4 regions of the Pseudomonas deceptionensis genome follow, and region 1 is predicted to be linked to each of the others. Evidence: predicted binding sites of a transcription regulator. Region 1 holds the regulator's gene; each other region holds the start of a gene.
The links. Region 1 encodes sigma-54, which starts transcription at its own class of promoters, with help from an activator protein. Its sites were predicted from a motif close to ANTGGCATNNANNTTGCTNT; they were not measured.
Positions count from the first base shown of each region.

Region 1 (4,180 bases):
TGACCCGAAACCGGTTCAGGCTTATGCCGTGACCATTCAATACCATGCGCCGCAAAACCGCATCGTGCTGATCGACAAGGCTAAAGTCATCAACGACGGCAACACCACCGAAGGCGAAAAAATCGTCTACGACACGGTGAAACAAGTCGCCAACGCCGGTCGCGCCAATGGTAGCCAGGTCACTGCACCTCGCCCGCGTATCGACATGGTGATCCAGCCCAAGAAGAAAACCGACCCGCAGAAGGCCCAGTAATGGCAACTCTGAAAGCCCAGCATCTGGCCAAAAGCTACAAGAGCCGTCAGGTAGTTCGTGATGTCAGCCTGTCGATCGACAGCGGGCAAATCGTGGGTTTGCTCGGTCCTAACGGTGCGGGTAAAACTACGTGTTTCTATATGATTGTCGGCCTGGTACATGCCGATCAGGGTCGCGTACTGATCGATGACCTGGACGTCAGCCACGAGCCGATGCACGGCCGCGCACGCGCCGGTATTGGCTACCTGCCCCAGGAAGCCTCGATCTTTCGCAAGCTGTCGGTTGCTGACAACATCATGGCAATCCTCGAAACGCGCAAAGAGCTCGACAAGGCAGGTCGGCGCAAAGAGCTGGAAAGCCTGTTGCAGGAGTTCCACATCAACCACATCCGCGACAACCTGGGCATGAGCCTGTCCGGTGGCGAACGCCGCCGGGTAGAAATCGCCCGCGCACTGGCCACCGCACCCAAGTTCATCCTGCTCGATGAACCCTTTGCCGGCGTTGACCCGATCTCGGTCGGCGACATCAAGCAAATCATCTACCACCTCAAAGCCAAAGGCATTGGCGTGCTGATCACAGATCACAACGTTCGTGAAACCCTCGATATCTGCGAAACCGCTTATATCGTTAACGACGGGCAATTGATCGCTGAAGGCGATGCTGAAACGATTCTGGCCAACAAGTTGGTGAGAGAAGTGTATCTGGGCCACGAGTTCCGCCTGTAAGACCAGGCGCCCCCTGCACTACCAAAGTGCCAGTACCCGCACAAAGCCCGTATGCTTGTATTACCCGGGCGCCCGATCGGGCGCCCTGAATTGGTTCCGCAGCAAATAAACTAATTCAGAACACCCCTAGGCAAACGCACCGGTTTCAGGCATATAATTTGCTTAAGTTTGGCGCGCACGCGCCCCTGTAGTGGATGGCGCCATGCGCGCCGGCGAATAAGGTGTTAAGCCCCTGCCATGAAACCATCGCTAGTCCTGAGAATGGGCCAGCAGCTGACAATGACACCTCAGCTGCAACAGGCCATCCGCCTGCTCCAATTGTCGACCCTCGACCTGCAACAGGAAATCCAGGAAGCCCTGGAGTCCAATCCGATGCTCGAACGCCAGGAAGAAGGCGACGACTTCGACAATGCAGACCCCTTGGCCGACAACATCGAGCAAAAACCCAACTCCGACATTCAGGAACCCACTTACCAGGAATCCGCGCCGACTGTAGATAACCTGGACGAAGGCGACTGGAACGACCGCATCCCCAATGAGCTGCCTGTCGATACTGCCTGGGAAGACATCTACCAGACCAGCGCCAGCAGCCTGCCAAGCAGCGACGATGACGAGTGGGACTTCACCACGCGCACCTCTGCCGGCGAAAGCCTGCAAAGTCACTTGCTGTGGCAACTGAACCTGGCACCGATGTCCGACACCGACCGCCTGATCGGTGTGACCCTTATCGACTGCATCAATAACCAGGGCTACCTGGACGAAACCCTCGAAGAAATTCTCGAGGCGTTCGATCCGGAACTGGACATTGAGCTCGATGAAATCGAAGCCGTTCTGCACCGCATCCAGCAATTCGAACCGGCCGGTATCGGCGCACGCAACCTGGGCGAGTGCCTGTTGCTGCAACTGCGCCAGCTCCCGGCCAAGACGCCCTGGCTGAACGAAGCCAAACGCCTGGTCACGGACTACATCGACCTGCTGGGTGCGCGCGACTACAGCCAGCTGATGCGCCGCATGAAACTCAAGGAAGATGAGCTGCGCCAGGTCATCGAGCTGGTGCAAAGCCTCAATCCGCGCCCGGGTTCACAAATCGAGTCCAGCGAAGCGGAATACGTCGTACCTGACGTGATCGTGCGCAAGGACAACGAACGCTGGCTCGTAGAGCTCAACCAGGAGTCCGTGCCACGCCTGCGGGTCAACCCGCAGTACGCAGGCTTCGTGCGCCGCGCCGACACCAGCGCCGACAACACCTTCATGCGCAACCAGCTGCAAGAAGCGCGCTGGTTCATCAAAAGCCTGCAAAGCCGCAACGAAACACTGATGAAAGTGGCGACTCAAATCGTCGAGCATCAACGCGGCTTTCTGGAGTATGGCGACGAGGCCATGAAGCCACTGGTACTGCATGACATTGCAGAAGCCGTCGGCATGCATGAGTCCACCATTTCCCGGGTTACGACGCAGAAGTTCATGCATACCCCGCGCGGTATTTATGAGCTCAAGTACTTTTTCTCCAGCCACGTCAGCACCTCCGAAGGCGGTGAATGCTCCTCCACCGCCATCCGTGCCATCATCAAAAAACTGGTTGCCGCTGAAAATCAGAAAAAGCCGTTGAGTGACAGCAAGATCGCTGGTTTACTGGAGGCACAAGGTATTCAGGTAGCCCGTCGCACCGTCGCCAAGTACCGCGAATCCCTAGGGATAGCGCCTTCGAGCGAACGCAAGCGTTTGATGTAAGCCACGGACCCCGGCGTTTCAGTGGCAGGCTGCTCGGCCTGCCGCTTTATGCAATGGCATCAAAGGAGAAACTGTATGCAAGTCAACATCAGTGGACACCAACTGGAAGTCACCGAACCGCTACGCGCTTACATCGGCGAAAAACTCGACCGACTGGAGCGTCATTTCGACAAGATTACCAACGTACAGGTAACGATGGCGGTCGAAAAACTGAAACAGAAAATCGAAGCCACCTTGCACATCCATGGAGGAGAAGTCGTTGCCAACGCCGAGCATGACGACATGTATGCCGCCATTGATCTGCTCACTGACAAGCTTGATCGCCAACTGAAAAAGCATAAGGAAAAGACCCAAAGCCTGCTCCAGGGCGCAACCGGTCGTTAATACTCCCTACCCATGATCCGACTTGAAAGTATCCTGACCCCCGGCCGTTCCTTGGTGAACGCGCCGGGCGGCAGTAAAAAACGCGCACTCGAACACATTGCCAACCTGATCAGCCGAGAAGTGCCTGGTCTGGAAATGCAGGACGTTTTCGAGAGCCTTATTGCCCGTGAAAAACTGGGATCAACCGGTTTTGGTAACGGCATCGCCATACCCCATTGCCGCCTCAAGGGTTGCGAGTCGCCAGTCAGCGCCTTGCTACACCTCGATGCTCCCATAGATTTCGACGCCATCGATGGCGCGCCGGTCGACCTGCTTTTCGTTTTGCTGGTGCCCGAAGCGGCAACCGATGCACACCTGGAACTGCTTAGGCAGATCGCCAGCATGCTCGATCGCAAGGATGTGCGCGAAAAACTGCGCAGTGCACCCAGCAACGAAGCGCTGTATCAGGTTGTTCTGGACGTACAGAACGGTCATTAATCATGCGCTTAGTTATTGTCAGCGGACGCTCCGGCTCCGGTAAAAGCACCGCCCTCGCCGTCCTTGAAGACAACGGTTTCTATTGCATCGACAACCTGCCAGCCGGCTTGCTGCCTGAGCTGGCGGAACGCGCACTGATCCATACCGAACTGGCACAGCCGCTGGTGGCTGTGTCGATTGACGCGCGAAACTTGCCGAGTCACTTGTCTCGTTTCCCACAGTTGCTTGAAGAAGTGCGCAACCGTCATATCCAGTGCGATGTCCTGTACCTGGATGCCGACGAAGAAACCTTGCTCAAGCGCTTCTCGGAAACCCGTCGGCGTCACCCTCTCAGCAGCGCCAGCCGTTCGCTGGCAGAGGCCATTCGTGACGAAACCCAGTTGCTCGGCCCGATCGCCGACCTGGCCGACCTGACCATCAACACCACCAATCTGAACCTGTATCAGCTGCGCGACACCATCAAACTGCGTCTGCTGAACAAGCCCGAACCCGGTACTGCCTTTCTGGTTGAGTCATTCGGCTTCAAGCGCGGGATGCCGGTGGATGCCGACCTTGTGTTTGACGTTCGTTGCCTGCCCAACCCCTATTGGAAACCCGAGCTGCGGGAACA
Region 1 covers NZ_FNUD01000002.1:5,037,183-5,041,362, forward strand. The annotation lists gene lptA (lipopolysaccharide transport periplasmic protein LptA) at 1-253, shown strand, start outside; gene lptB (LPS export ABC transporter ATP-binding protein) at 253-978, shown strand; gene BLW11_RS23320 (RNA polymerase factor sigma-54) at 1,216-2,709, shown strand; gene hpf (ribosome hibernation-promoting factor, HPF/YfiA family) at 2,785-3,093, shown strand; gene ptsN (PTS IIA-like nitrogen regulatory protein PtsN) at 3,106-3,570, shown strand; gene rapZ (RNase adapter RapZ) at 3,573-4,180, shown strand, end outside.

Region 2 (4,180 bases), 740 kb from region 1:
TGATGCTCTCCGCAAGGAAATCGTTTTTATTATTCGGTGTTGTGCGATGCCTTAGTGATACCCCAAGTGATTGCTGCATGCAGCTAGCCTAAAGCCAGTAATGCTGGGATGATGCTCGTTATTCGTAAAGTATTCGTTACGCACTGAGGGTTTGGCTGTCATTCTTGAGTGTGCGACAGCAAAACTGTCACAAAATCGTGACGACGAAATGCCCCTGAAGTAGGAAAACTTCTCTGTGGGAGCGAGCCTGCTCGCGAAAGGCGCTCTTGAGGCCTTCGCGAGCACGCTCGCTCCCACACTGGATCTCCATTGTTAGTTATTCCCGAGCCCTGCCCATGCGTATCAAAGTTCACTGCCAAAACCGGATTGGCATCCTTCGCGACATTCTCAATCTGCTGGTTGCCTATGGCATCAACGTGAAGCGGGGGGAGGTCGGGGGAGATCAGGGCAACGCGATTTATCTGTACTGCCCGAACTTGATCAACCTGCAATTCCAGGCCATGCGCCCGAAATTTGAAACCATTGCCGGGGTGTTTGGGGTCAAACGCGTAGGTTTGATGCCCAGCGAGCGACGGCATATGGAGCTCAATGCCTTACTAGGGGCGTTGGAGTTTCCGGTGCTGTCCATCGACATGGGGGGCTGCATTGTTGCCGCCAACCGTGCGGCGGCGCAGTTGCTGGGGGTGCGGGTCGATGAAGTGCCGGGTATTTCCCTGTCGCGTTATGCCGAAGACTTCGACCTGCCCGAGCTGGTGCGGGCCAACAAGTCGCGGATCAATGGCTTGCGGGTCAAGATCAAGGGGCTGGTGTACCTGGCCGATATCGCGCCACTGCAACTGGAACATGATGAAAGCGAGGCCATGGCCGGCGCCGTCCTGACCCTGCACCGCGCTGACCGCGTGGGCGAGCAGATCTACAACGTGCGCAAGCAGGAGTTGCGCGGTTTTGACAGCATCTTCCAGAGCTCTAAAGTCATGGCCGCTGTGGTGCGTGAAGCCCGGCGCATGGCGCCCCTGGACGCGCCGCTATTAATAGAAGGCGAAACCGGCACCGGCAAAGAACTGCTGGCCCGCGCCTGTCACCTGGCCAGCCCCCGTGGCCAGTCGCCGCTGATGGCGCTCAACTGCGCAGGGCTGCCCGAGTCGATGGCTGAAACCGAGCTGTTCGGGTACGGCCCGGGGGCGTTTGAAGGCGCGCGGGCCGAAGGCAAGCTCGGCCTGCTGGAACTGACAGCGGGCGGTACGTTGTTTCTCGATGGTGTAGGCGAAATGAGCCCGCGTTTGCAGGTCAAGCTGCTGCGCTTTTTGCAGGACGGTTGCTTCCGGCGGGTCGGCAGCGATGAAGAGGTCTACCTCGATGTGCGGGTGATGTGCGCCACTCAGGTCGACCTGTCCGAGTTGTGCGCCCGGGGCGAGTTCCGCCAGGACCTGTACCACCGGCTGAACGTGTTGTCGCTGCATATCCCGCCGCTGCGCGATTGCCTGGACGGGCTGGAGCCTTTGGTCGAGCACTTTCTGGATCAGGCCAGCCGACAGATCGGTTGCCCGCTGCCCCGCCTGGCGCCTGCCGCGATGGATCGGTTGAGCCACTACCACTGGCCGGGTAACGTGCGCCAACTGGAAAACGTGCTGTTTCAGGCGGTGTCGCTGTGTGATGGCGGGGTGGTCAAAGCCGAGCATATCCGCCTGCCGGACTACGGCGTGCGCCAGCCGCTGGGCGAGTTCTCGCTGGAAGGCGGCCTGGACCAGATTGTCGGGCGTTTCGAGAAGGCGGTGCTGGAGCAGCTGTATTCCGAGCACCCGAGTAGCCGATTGCTGGGCAAGCGGCTGGGGGTTTCCCACACCACCATCGCCAACAAACTGCGCGAGTACGACATTATCAAGGCTAAGCAGTAGAGCCGTGGGAGCGAGCCTGCGCGCGAATGGCCTTCGCGAGCAGGCTCGCTCCCACAGGTTTTGCGTTGTCTGGCAGACCATGCCTTGCCGCTACCGGCAGAACCCCGCCGTATTCTCGTCTTTTGCTGCTCTGTCCTCATTCCGAAATCAGCCACCCGCCCAGTCAATGCGGCCTTTCGCAGCGTCAAAATAAAGTTGGTGCGCAAATTGCTTTAGCCATTGGAGTACAGCGGTGGGCGGCAAGCGTCCGTCAGACAGAGGAAAGACTGTGGACAAGTACCTTTATGTGGCAATGACCGGCGCCAGTCAGAACGCACTGGCGCAAAAGGCGCATGCCAACAATCTGGCGAACATCTCGACCAACGGGTTTCAGCGTGACCTGGAACAGGCCCGCTCGATGCCGGTGTTTGGTGACAGCTTTCCGGCGCGGGCCTTTGCCCTGACCGAACGCCCGGCGACTGACTTCACCCCCGGTGCCATGATTGAGACCGGACGCGATTTGGACGTGGCCGTGTCCGGCGATGGCTGGCTGGCCGTGCAGGCGCCTGACGGCAGCGAAGCCTATGTGCGTACCGCGAGCATGAACGTGGATGCCCTGGGCATTCTGCGTGCTGGCAACGGCATGCCGATCATGGGCAATGGCGGGCCGATCGCGGTGCCGCCCCAGCAGCAAATCGAAGTCGGCCAGGACGGCACCATCAGCATCCGTGCCCAGGGCGAAGGCCCGCGGGTGATGGCGCAAGTGGACCGCATCAAGCTGGTCCAGCCGGACCTGAAAACCATGAGCAAGGGCCTGGACGGCTTGATCCACACCAACGATGGCCAGCCGGCACAGGCCGATGCCAACGTGCAGGTGGTCTCGGGGTTTCTGGAGGCGAGCAACGTCAATGCCGTCGATGAGATGACCTCGGTGCTGGCCCTGTCCAAGCAGTTCGAGCTGCACATCAAAATGATGAACACCGCCAAAGAAGACGACCAGGCCATGACTCGGGTCTTGTCCATCAGCTAATTACTTGAACGCAGCGCCGAAAAACCGGCGCGCGAGGAGAGCACCATGCTTCCGGCACTTTGGGTTGCAAAAACAGGTCTGGCTGCACAAGACACCAACCTGACCACCATTTCCAACAACCTGGCCAACGTGTCGACCACCGGTTTCAAACGTGATCGCGCCGAGTTTCAGGACTTGCTCTACCAGATCAAACGCCAGCCAGGTGCCCAGTCGACCCAGGACAGCGAGCTGCCGTCAGGCCTGCAAGTGGGCACCGGGGTGCGCATTGTCGGCACGCAAAAGAACTTCGCCGCCGGTAGCCTGCAAACCACCGACCAGCCGTTGGACATGGCCATCAATGGCCGTGGTTTCTTCCAGATCATGCAGCCCGACGGGACTACGGCCTACAGCCGCGACGGTACTTTCCACCTGGACTCCAACGGCCAGATCGTCACCGCCAACGGCTTTGCCCTGGAACCGGCGATTGTGGTGCCTGCCGATGCCCAGACCTTCACCGTGGGCCAGGACGGCACCGTCTCGGTGACGATTTCCGGCAACCCGGCTGCCCAGGTGATCGGCAACGTGCAGACCGCCGACTTCATCAACCCGGCGGGCTTGCAGTCCCAGGGCGGCAACCTGTTCCTTGAGACTGCATCCAGCGGCGCACCGCAAATCGGCACCCCCGGTCTGAACGGTTTTGGTCTGACCATGCAAAGCATGCTCGAGACTTCTAACGTCAGCACCGTAGAAGAAATGGTCAACATGATCACCACTCAGCGCGCCTACGAGATGAACTCCAAAGTGATCTCCACCGCTGACCAAATGTTGTCGTTCGTAACGCAAAATCTGTAATCGCGCAGGAGAGCTCATGAAACGCTTGTTTTCTGTTCTGGCCCTGGGCGGCATTACGTTTCTGGCGGGCTGTGTCAGCCCGCCACCGCGTCAGAACGATCCGTACTACGCCCCTGTCCTGCCACGCACGCCGCTGCCGGCAGCGGCCAACAACGGCTCGATTTACCAGGCCGGTTTTGAGCAGAACCTGTACAGCGACCGCAAGGCGTTCCGCATTGGCGACATCATTACCATCACCCTGAACGAGAAGACCCAGGCGAGCAAAAACGCCAACTCGGCGATCGGTAAAAACAGCAATACCAGCATCGGCCTGACCTCCCTGTTCGGCAGCGGCCTGACCACCAACAACCCGCTGGGCAGTGGTGACCTGAGCCTGAATGCCGGATACAGCGGCAGCCGTGCCACCAAGGGCGACAGCAAGGCGGGGCAGGGCAACAGCCTCACC
Region 2 covers NZ_FNUD01000002.1:4,297,729-4,301,908, reverse strand. The annotation lists gene phhA (phenylalanine 4-monooxygenase) at 1-1, opposite strand, end outside; gene BLW11_RS19890 (sigma-54-dependent transcriptional regulator) at 336-1,895, shown strand; gene BLW11_RS19885 (flagellar basal body rod protein FlgF) at 2,164-2,904, shown strand; gene flgG (flagellar basal-body rod protein FlgG) at 2,950-3,735, shown strand; gene flgH (flagellar basal body L-ring protein FlgH) at 3,752-4,180, shown strand, end outside.
Region 2: a site for sigma-54 is predicted at 2,090-2,109, ahead of BLW11_RS19885 (flagellar basal body rod protein FlgF). Genes of this name have one in related genera too.

Region 3 (4,180 bases), 410 kb from region 1:
GAGCGGATGGGTCACGGTGACGACATTGCGGAACAGTTTGACCTGGGCCGGAACGAAGATGGTCCACGGTGAGAGCCCTTCGCAACGGATGCGAACGATGACCCGGCCCATGGGTTGTGCCGGGCTTTCGAGGGTGGCTGTCAATTCCTTGTCGCAATGGGCCAGGCGCAGGCGCGGGTCCAGATTGTTGACCTGGATCTGATATCGCCCCTCGGTCTGGCTGGTGGCCAGGTAGTCTTCGACGGTGAATTCAAGAAAGCCCTGGGTCACGCCGATAAGCTGGTCAGGCGATGTAAACGCGTCAGCATGGCTATAGGTGCTCAGGCCCGTCAGGCCGCCGACCGCCAGGATGCTCAGGCAGCAGCGGCGCAAGGTCTGGCGAAAAAGCCGGTGGCAGGAATTTGTCGTTTTTGCATTCATGGCCGATAAAAAAGCAAGCCCCGTGCCGTTTACCGGGTAATGCGTGTCGAAACTTAAAGTTTTAAGAGGAGCTGAGTATGGCTGGGGTGATGGATGCGGTTAACCAGCGCACTCAACTGGTCGGGCAAAACCGCCTGGAGCTGTTGTTGTTTCGCCTGGATGGGCCACAGCTTTACGGGATCAATGTGTTCAAGGTCAGGGAAGTGCTGCAATGCCCGAAACTGACCATGATCCCCAAGTCCCATCCTGTGGTGTGCGGTGTGGCGAGCATTCGCGGCGCGACCATCCCGATTCTTGACCTGGCGATGGCCACGGGGGCGGGGGCCTTGAAAGATCAGAGCAACCCGTTTGTGATCATCACGGAGTACAACACCAAGACCCAGGGCTTTCTGGTGCGCTCGGTCGAACGTATCGTCAACATGAACTGGGAAGATATTCATCCGCCACCCAAGGGGACCGGCCACGACCATTACCTGACGGCCGTGACCCGGATGGACGACCAACTGGTCGAAATCATCGATGTTGAAAAGGTGCTGGCGGAAGTGTCGCCATCACCTGAAACCATCAGCCATGGCGTGGTGGATGTCGAAACCCGAAGCAAGGCACTGTCATTGCGGGTGCTGACCGTCGACGATTCGTCGGTGGCGCGCAAACAGGTTGCCCGTTGCCTGCAAAGCGTGGGCGTTGAAGTGGTGTCGTTGAACGACGGCCGTCAGGCGCTGGATTACCTGCGCAAGCTGGTGGAGGAGGGCAAGAACCCGTCTGAAGAGTTTCTGATGATGATCTCGGACATCGAGATGCCGGAAATGGACGGCTACACCCTGACCGCTGAAATCCGTAACGACCCACGGATGCAAAATCTGCACATCATTCTGCATACTTCGTTGTCCGGGGTATTCAACCAGGCGATGGTCAAAAAGGTCGGTGCCGATGACTTTTTGGCCAAATTCCGGCCTGATGACCTGGCATCCCGGGTAGTTGACCGGATCAAAGCAGCAGACCACAGTCAGGGCCAACCCCTGGCGGTCAAAACGATTTAAGAGGCAGGACATTTGTCGACGGCTAATTTGGATTTTGAACAGTTCCGGGTTTTCCTGGAAAAAGCCTGTGGCATTTTGCTGGGTGAAAACAAGCAGTACCTCGTCTCCAGCCGGCTCAACAAGCTGATGGAGCAGCAAGGGATCAAGTCCTTGGGCGAGCTGATTCAGCGTATCCAGAGCCAGCCGCGCAGCGGGCTGCGCGAACTGGTGGTCGATGCCATGACCACCAACGAAACCCTGTGGTTTCGCGACACCTACCCCTTTGAAGTATTGAAGAACAAGGTGCTGCCCGAGCAAATCAAGGCCAGTGCGGGTCAGCGTTTGCGCATCTGGTCGGCGGCCTGTTCTTCGGGGCAGGAGCCGTACTCGTTGTCGATGGCCATTGACGAGTTTGAGCGCAGCAACCTTGGGCAGTTGAAAGCGGGGGTGCAGATTTTTGCCACCGACCTGTCGGCCCAGATGCTCAATACCTGCAAAACCGGCGAGTACGACAACCTTGCGATTGGCCGGGGCCTTTCGCCAGAACGCTTGCAGCGCTATTTCGACCCCAAGGGGCCGGGGCGCTGGGTGCTCAAGACGCCGATCAAAAATCGGGTCGAGTTCCGCTCCTTCAATCTGCTGGACAGTTACGCAGGGTTTGGCAAATTCGACATCGTGTTCTGCCGCAACGTGTTGATCTACTTCTCGGCAGAAGTGAAGAAAGACATTTTGCTGCGTATCCACAGCACCTTGAAACCGGGCGGGTATTTGTTTTTGGGTGCCTCCGAGGCGCTCAACGGCTTGCCGGATCACTACCAGATGGTCCAGTGCAGCCCGGGCATCATCTACCAGGCCAAGTAACCTTCGTGGGAGCGAGCCTGTTCGCGAACGACCTTCTCGAGCAGGCTCGCTCCCGCCGGTTTTGCGTTGTCCGATAAAAAGCGGCAGAAAAGCGGCAGTCAGCGGTCAACCGTTGCCGCTTTTCTGGCATTGCCGCCTCCCATGCCCTTCCCAAAGCCTTGAAATACGGCTCTGTGCCAACTGGCACGGGGTTTGCTCTGTTCATGTCATGTAAAACCTGAATCACGTCCTCAGGTCAGCCCACAAAGGTTTTTCGACATGAGCATCAGCTTCGATAAAGCGCTTGGTATCCATGAACAGGCACTGGGCTTTCGCGCCCAGCGCGCTGAAGTACTGGCCAACAACATCGCCAACGCCGATACCCCGAACTACAAGGCCCGGGATCTGGATTTTGCTTCTGTGCTCGCTGCGCAGAACGACAAAAATCAGAACGGCACGTTTGCGCTGAACAAGACCAACACCCGCCATATCGAAGCCCAGGGCCAGAGCAGTGGCGACGAGTCGCTGCTGTACCGCACGCCGATGCAGCCGTCGATCGACCAGAACACCGTGGACGCCCAGCTGGAACAATCGAACTACGCAGAGAATGCGGTCAACTTCCAGGCCAGCTTCACCCTGCTCAACAGCAAATTCAAAGGGCTGATGTCGGCCCTGCGCGGGGAGTAATTCATGTCTCTATCCAGTGTTTTCAATATTGCCGGTAGTGGCATGAGCGCTCAGACCACGCGCCTGAACACCGTCGCCAGCAACATCGCCAACGCCGACACCGTGTCGTCGAGCATCGACCAGACCTACCGCGCCCGTCACCCGGTGTTTGCCACCATGTTTCAGGGTGCGCAAAGCAGCACCGGCGATTCGCTGTTCCAGGACCAGGACGGCGCCGGTCAAGGCGTGCAGGTGCTGGGCGTGGTCGAAGACCAAAGCGAGCTCCAGGCCCGTTACGAGCCAAACCATCCTTCTGCCGACGCCAAGGGGTATGTGTACTACCCCAACGTCAACGTGGTCGAAGAAATGGCCGATATGATTTCCGCCAGTCGTTCGTTCCAGACCAACGCCGAGCTGATGAACACCGCCAAAACCATGATGCAGAAGGTTCTGACCCTCGGTCAGTGATAAGGGGCGACACAAATGAGTGTGACCGATACCACCAGCGGCTTGACCCTCAACCAGGTGCTTGCCAACTCCGCCCAGGTCAAGACCACCGACACCAGCGTGGGTGCGGCAACCAAGGGCGTGACCGGCAGCTCGGCGCTGGGCAAGGATTCATTCCTGCAACTGCTGGTCACCCAGCTGAAAAACCAGAACCCGCTGGACCCGCAAGACAACACCGCATTCGTCGCCCAGCTGGCGCAGTTCAGCAGCCTGGAAGGCATCACCACCCTCAACGATACGGTCAACTCACTGTCGGGTGGCCTTCAGTCCTCGCAGGCGTTGCAGGCGTCGTCGCTGGTGGGTCGTTCGGTAATCGTGCAAACCAATGAAGCCTATGTGGACCCCGCCAGCGGCAAGCCATTCAACGGCACCGTGGTGGTAAAGGACGCCGACTCCAAGCCCGTCATCACCATCACCGATGCGGACGGTGAAGTGGTCCGCACCCTCGAGATGGGCAGCCAGAAAGCCGGTAACGCGGACTTTACCTGGGACGGTAAAGACGACGACGGCGTGCTGCTGGACAAGGGCTCGTACACCTTCACCGCGTCGAGCAAAAACGACACTGGCACCACAGCGCTCACCACCTATCTGCCCGCCACGGTCAACAGCGTGACGCTGAGCAAGACCGGTGGCGAGATCATGCTCAACCTCGCAGGCCTGGGCAGCATTGGTATGTCCAAAGTCCAGACCATTGGCCTCTAAGCCGACTCATACGCCTCAAGGAGAGA
Region 3 covers NZ_FNUD01000002.1:4,624,866-4,629,045, reverse strand. The annotation lists gene flgA (flagellar basal body P-ring formation chaperone FlgA) at 1-420, opposite strand, end outside; gene BLW11_RS21400 (chemotaxis protein CheV) at 498-1,460, shown strand; gene cheR (protein-glutamate O-methyltransferase CheR) at 1,473-2,300, shown strand; gene flgB (flagellar basal body rod protein FlgB) at 2,559-2,966, shown strand; gene flgC (flagellar basal body rod protein FlgC) at 2,970-3,413, shown strand; gene flgD (flagellar hook assembly protein FlgD) at 3,429-4,154, shown strand.
Region 3: a site for sigma-54 is predicted at 2,480-2,499, ahead of flgB (flagellar basal body rod protein FlgB). Genes of this name have one in related genera too.

Region 4 (4,180 bases), 750 kb from region 1:
GAATCGACCAACATTCTGCAGCGTATGCGTGAACTGGCCCTGCAATCGGCAAACGGCTCGAACAGCGATGAAGACCGCAAATCCCTGAACCAGGAATTCACTGCCCTGAAGGGTGAAATCAACCGTATTTCCAGCACCACCACCTTCGGTGGCAAAAACCTGCTGGACGGTACGATGCAGAATACCAAGTTCCAGGTCGGTGCTAACGCCAATGAAACCATCTCCTTCGGCGTGGGTGACCTGAGTTCGGCAGGCCTTAAAGGCCAGTACAGCACTGCTTCGGTTGCCGGTGGCAACCTGGCGGGCATGGCTGCTTCGGTTACTGGCGGTGCCAAGAATGGCGGTGCGACGGTTGTTACGGGTGCAGTGCCGGCTCCGGCATACACGACAACTGGGACTGAAAAACTCAATATCAATGGTCGAGATGTAACGATTGCTGCTGGTGAGGCAACTGTTGCTGACCAAGCGGCTGCCATCCAACTTGAGTTGGATAAAGATGCAACCAATACAATTAAAGCTACTGAAGCTGGTGGTGCTCTCGTCCTGACGAATACCCATGGTGGGGTTTCCATCGCCGGTGCGGATGCTGATAAGTTTGGTCTTACTGCAGGTACTACCAATACGGTCACTACTGGCGCCTCGAAGTTGGCTGCGGGCGAAATCACTGTCAATGGCAAGACAGTTACTTTGGGCGCCACTGGTAAAGACACCGTTAAGGATGTTCTCGATCAGCTTAACGCTCTGCCTGACGTAGGCTCTGCAACAATCGACAAAAATGGCCGCATCTCGCTGACCTCTGCGGATGGCAAAGCACTTACTCTGGCAGACGGCGCCAACGCTAACGGCGGTCCTGGCTCGCTCGCTGCACTGGGTCTGGCCAGCGGGACTACTAACGTAAAAACCGTTGCTGACACCTCGCTGAAAATTGGCGCAACCGAAATCAAGATCGCCAAAGGGAGCGACATTGACTCTGTGATCTCGTCGATCAACAGCGCCAGTGCAGGTGCAACGGCTACCAAGACTGAGGACGGCAAAATTTCCCTGTCCGCCAACAAGGATATCGTCATCAGTGCGGGCAGCACCGGCACCTTGGCTGATCTGGGCCTGAAAGCTGAAACTATCAGCGCTGTGACTTCGCAGACCACCGTCGATCAGTTGGATATTCTGGATGCTACTGCATCTCAGAACACCGTTCAGGCGCTTGACGCTGCAATTCAGCAGATCGACAGCCAGCGTTCTGCACTGGGTGCTGTGCAAAACCGTTTCGACAGCACTGTTTCTAACTTGAACAGCATCAATGAAAACGCCTCCGCCGCGCGTGGCCGTGTGCAGGATGCTGACTTCGCTTCTGAAACCGCTGAATTGACCAAGCAACAAACCCTGCAGCAGGCATCCACCGCGATCCTATCCCAGGCCAACCAGTTGCCATCCGCAGTTATGAAGCTGCTTCAGTAATAATGGCAATAGTTTGAAAACAGAAGGGCGCGTTTACGCGCCCTTTTGTGTTTTAGGCTCTTGGTGAATGCCAATGCCCGAGGTGGCATGAATTTTGTTGCTGTCTGCTGAATAAGGTGTTGTTAGCCAACAAAACGGCAGGCAGTGAAAGGAGAAAGAAGATGGCCAGTTCAACGGTGAGCGGTGTCGGCTCGGGTATTGATACTCAGTCCATTGTAAAGGCGTTGGTCGCTGCAGAAAAAGCGCCCAAGCAGACGCAAATTACTACCCAGCAAACGCAAACGACAACGCAACTGTCGGCACTGGGTACGGTAAAGGGCGCTCTTGATTCTTATCGTGCGGCCATCGACAAACTCAAGGACCCTTCCAGCTTCAGTGGCTTGGCGGGTACAACTTCAGACGACAAAAAAAGCAAGGTCACCATCGATGCTACGGCATCAACCGGCACTTACAGTCTTGTGGTCGAGCAGTTGGCCACTGCGTCGAAGGTCAGTAGTCCGGTGTACGAGAAGGGTGCTTCGGCAGTGGTCAATAGCGGTACCGAGGCCGCCACGCTGAAAATTTCTCAATCTGGTGTTGACTACAATGTGAGCATCGCCCCTGGTGCAACCATGAAGCAAGTGCGTGAGTCCATTAACACGCAGCTGTCGGGCAAGGGTATCAGTGCCAACGTATTGACCGATGCCAGTGGTTCCCGTCTGGTGCTGACCTCGTCGAAGATGGGCAAGGATACCGAGATCACCATGGGTGGTGACTCGGAGTTGGCTAACGGATATACCTCGCTGGTTGAGCCGCAAAACTCCATTTATACCATCGATGGTTTGAAGATGGAGTCGGCTAGCAACAAGGTTGACTCGGCCATCAGTGGTGTGACGATCGAGCTTCTGGCCGGGGACAAGGCGGCGACTACTATTACGGTTGCGGCTAGCTCCACGACGTTGAAAACCTCGGTACAGGCTTTCGTCACGGCCTACAACGCATTGATGACGACGATCAATGCTCAAACTAAGGTCACGGCCACGGGGGACTCCTCAACCACTATGTCGGGCGCTCTGACAGGCGATGCGTCCATGCGTCAGCTGGTGTCCAGCTTGCGTGGCGAGTTGCTCAATGGCGCGGCTGCGGAAACGACCATGGGGTTGTCGCAGATGGGGGTCAAGACGGATGCTAAAACTGGCTTGCTGACTCTGGATGATGCCGCGTGGAGTAAGGCAATCGCCAAACCCACGGGAGCGATGGATATCGCCAAGACTTTCACCGGTGACACGGGCCTGATAGCACGGATGACCAAAGCCACAGCTTCGTATGTGGGCTCAGCTGGCACCTTGACTCAGCGTACCGGCGATCTCAACAACAAGCTGACAGACCTGACGACGCAGCAGGCGGATCTAGATCGCCGTATGGAGACTCTGCAAACCACGCTCTCTGCCAAATACAATGCGATGGATACGCTGGTTGCTCAGCTCAATGCCACAAGTTCCAGTGTCATGACTACTCTGAATTCGCTTAATAACCCTAAGACAACCTGATCTCACTGAGCCTCACCGCTAAAGCTTCCGGCAGCTCAGTCGATATAAAAATCAAGAACCAGTCATTTTTGCCTGACACCGTAATGAGGTAGAAACATGAACCCGATGCGCGCCCTTCGTCAGTATCAGAAGGTTAATTCCCACGCTCAAATCTCCGAAGCCAGCCCCCATCGCTTGATTCAAATGCTGATGGAAGGCGGTCTGGATCGCATGGCCCAGGCCAAAGGCGCGATGAGCCGTGGTGATGTCCCGCAGAAGGCGATGTTGATCACCAAGGCCATCGATATCATCACCGGTCTGCGTCAGGGCCTGGATGAGGACAAGACCGACGACAAGGCGGCCTTGCAGCAGCTGGACAGCCTGTACGAGTACATGACCGTGCGCCTGACCCTGGCCAATGCCAAAAACGATCCGGAAATCATCGATGAAGTGGCGCGCCTGCTGATCACGGTGAAAAGCGGTTGGGATGCTATCGCGGCAGAACACGGCTAACAGCCTGAGGAGTGCGTCATGAGCCAGCTTCAACGAATTCAGGAAACCCGCGAAGCGCTGATTGATGCGCTGGCCGAGCGCAATTGGGATGCCATTGGCGAGTTGGACTCGGCCTGCCGGGTGTGTGTCGAGAATGTGCTGGACGAAGCGCCGCTGGATGAAGCCGTGTTGCGCGAAAATCTGGAAGGGCTGTTGGTGGTGTATCGCATGCTGCTGGAGGCGGCGACCGATGAGCGTCAGTCGGTCGTTGACCAAATGGGGCAGATCAATCAAGCAAAAAATGCGTCAAAGGTTTACCATCTATTCGGTTAAGGCATAAAGAATATGTGGTTAATCGCGTTTTAAACCGCCATAAATTTGACTATGCACAGTTTTTTGACTTAACTAGCGCGTTATTCTGTATTCAGTCGTCTTAGATATCCAACAGGGTTAGGGCGTCTATATATGTCTTGCCATCCGGGACATTGAGTTGACTAGGGAAGTTGCTATTGCATGTGGCGTGAAACCAAAATTCTGCTGATCGATGACGATAGCGTCCGCCGCCGCGACCTGGCGGTGATCCTGAATTTTCTCGGCGAAGAAAATTTAGCCAGCCCTGGCCACGAGTGGGAGCAGGCCGTCAGTTCGCTGACATCCAGTCGTGAAGTGCTCTGTGTGCTCGTAGGCACCGTGAGCACTGCGGGTGGTCTTTCTGGCTTGCTTAA
Region 4 covers NZ_FNUD01000002.1:4,285,274-4,289,453, reverse strand. The annotation lists gene BLW11_RS19845 (flagellin N-terminal helical domain-containing protein) at 1-1,455, shown strand, start outside; gene fliD (flagellar filament capping protein FliD) at 1,617-2,984, shown strand; gene fliS (flagellar export chaperone FliS) at 3,081-3,476, shown strand; gene fliT (flagellar protein FliT) at 3,495-3,788, shown strand; gene BLW11_RS19825 (sigma-54 dependent transcriptional regulator) at 3,969-4,180, shown strand, end outside.
Region 4: a site for sigma-54 is predicted at 1,537-1,556, ahead of fliD (flagellar filament capping protein FliD). Genes of this name have one in related genera too.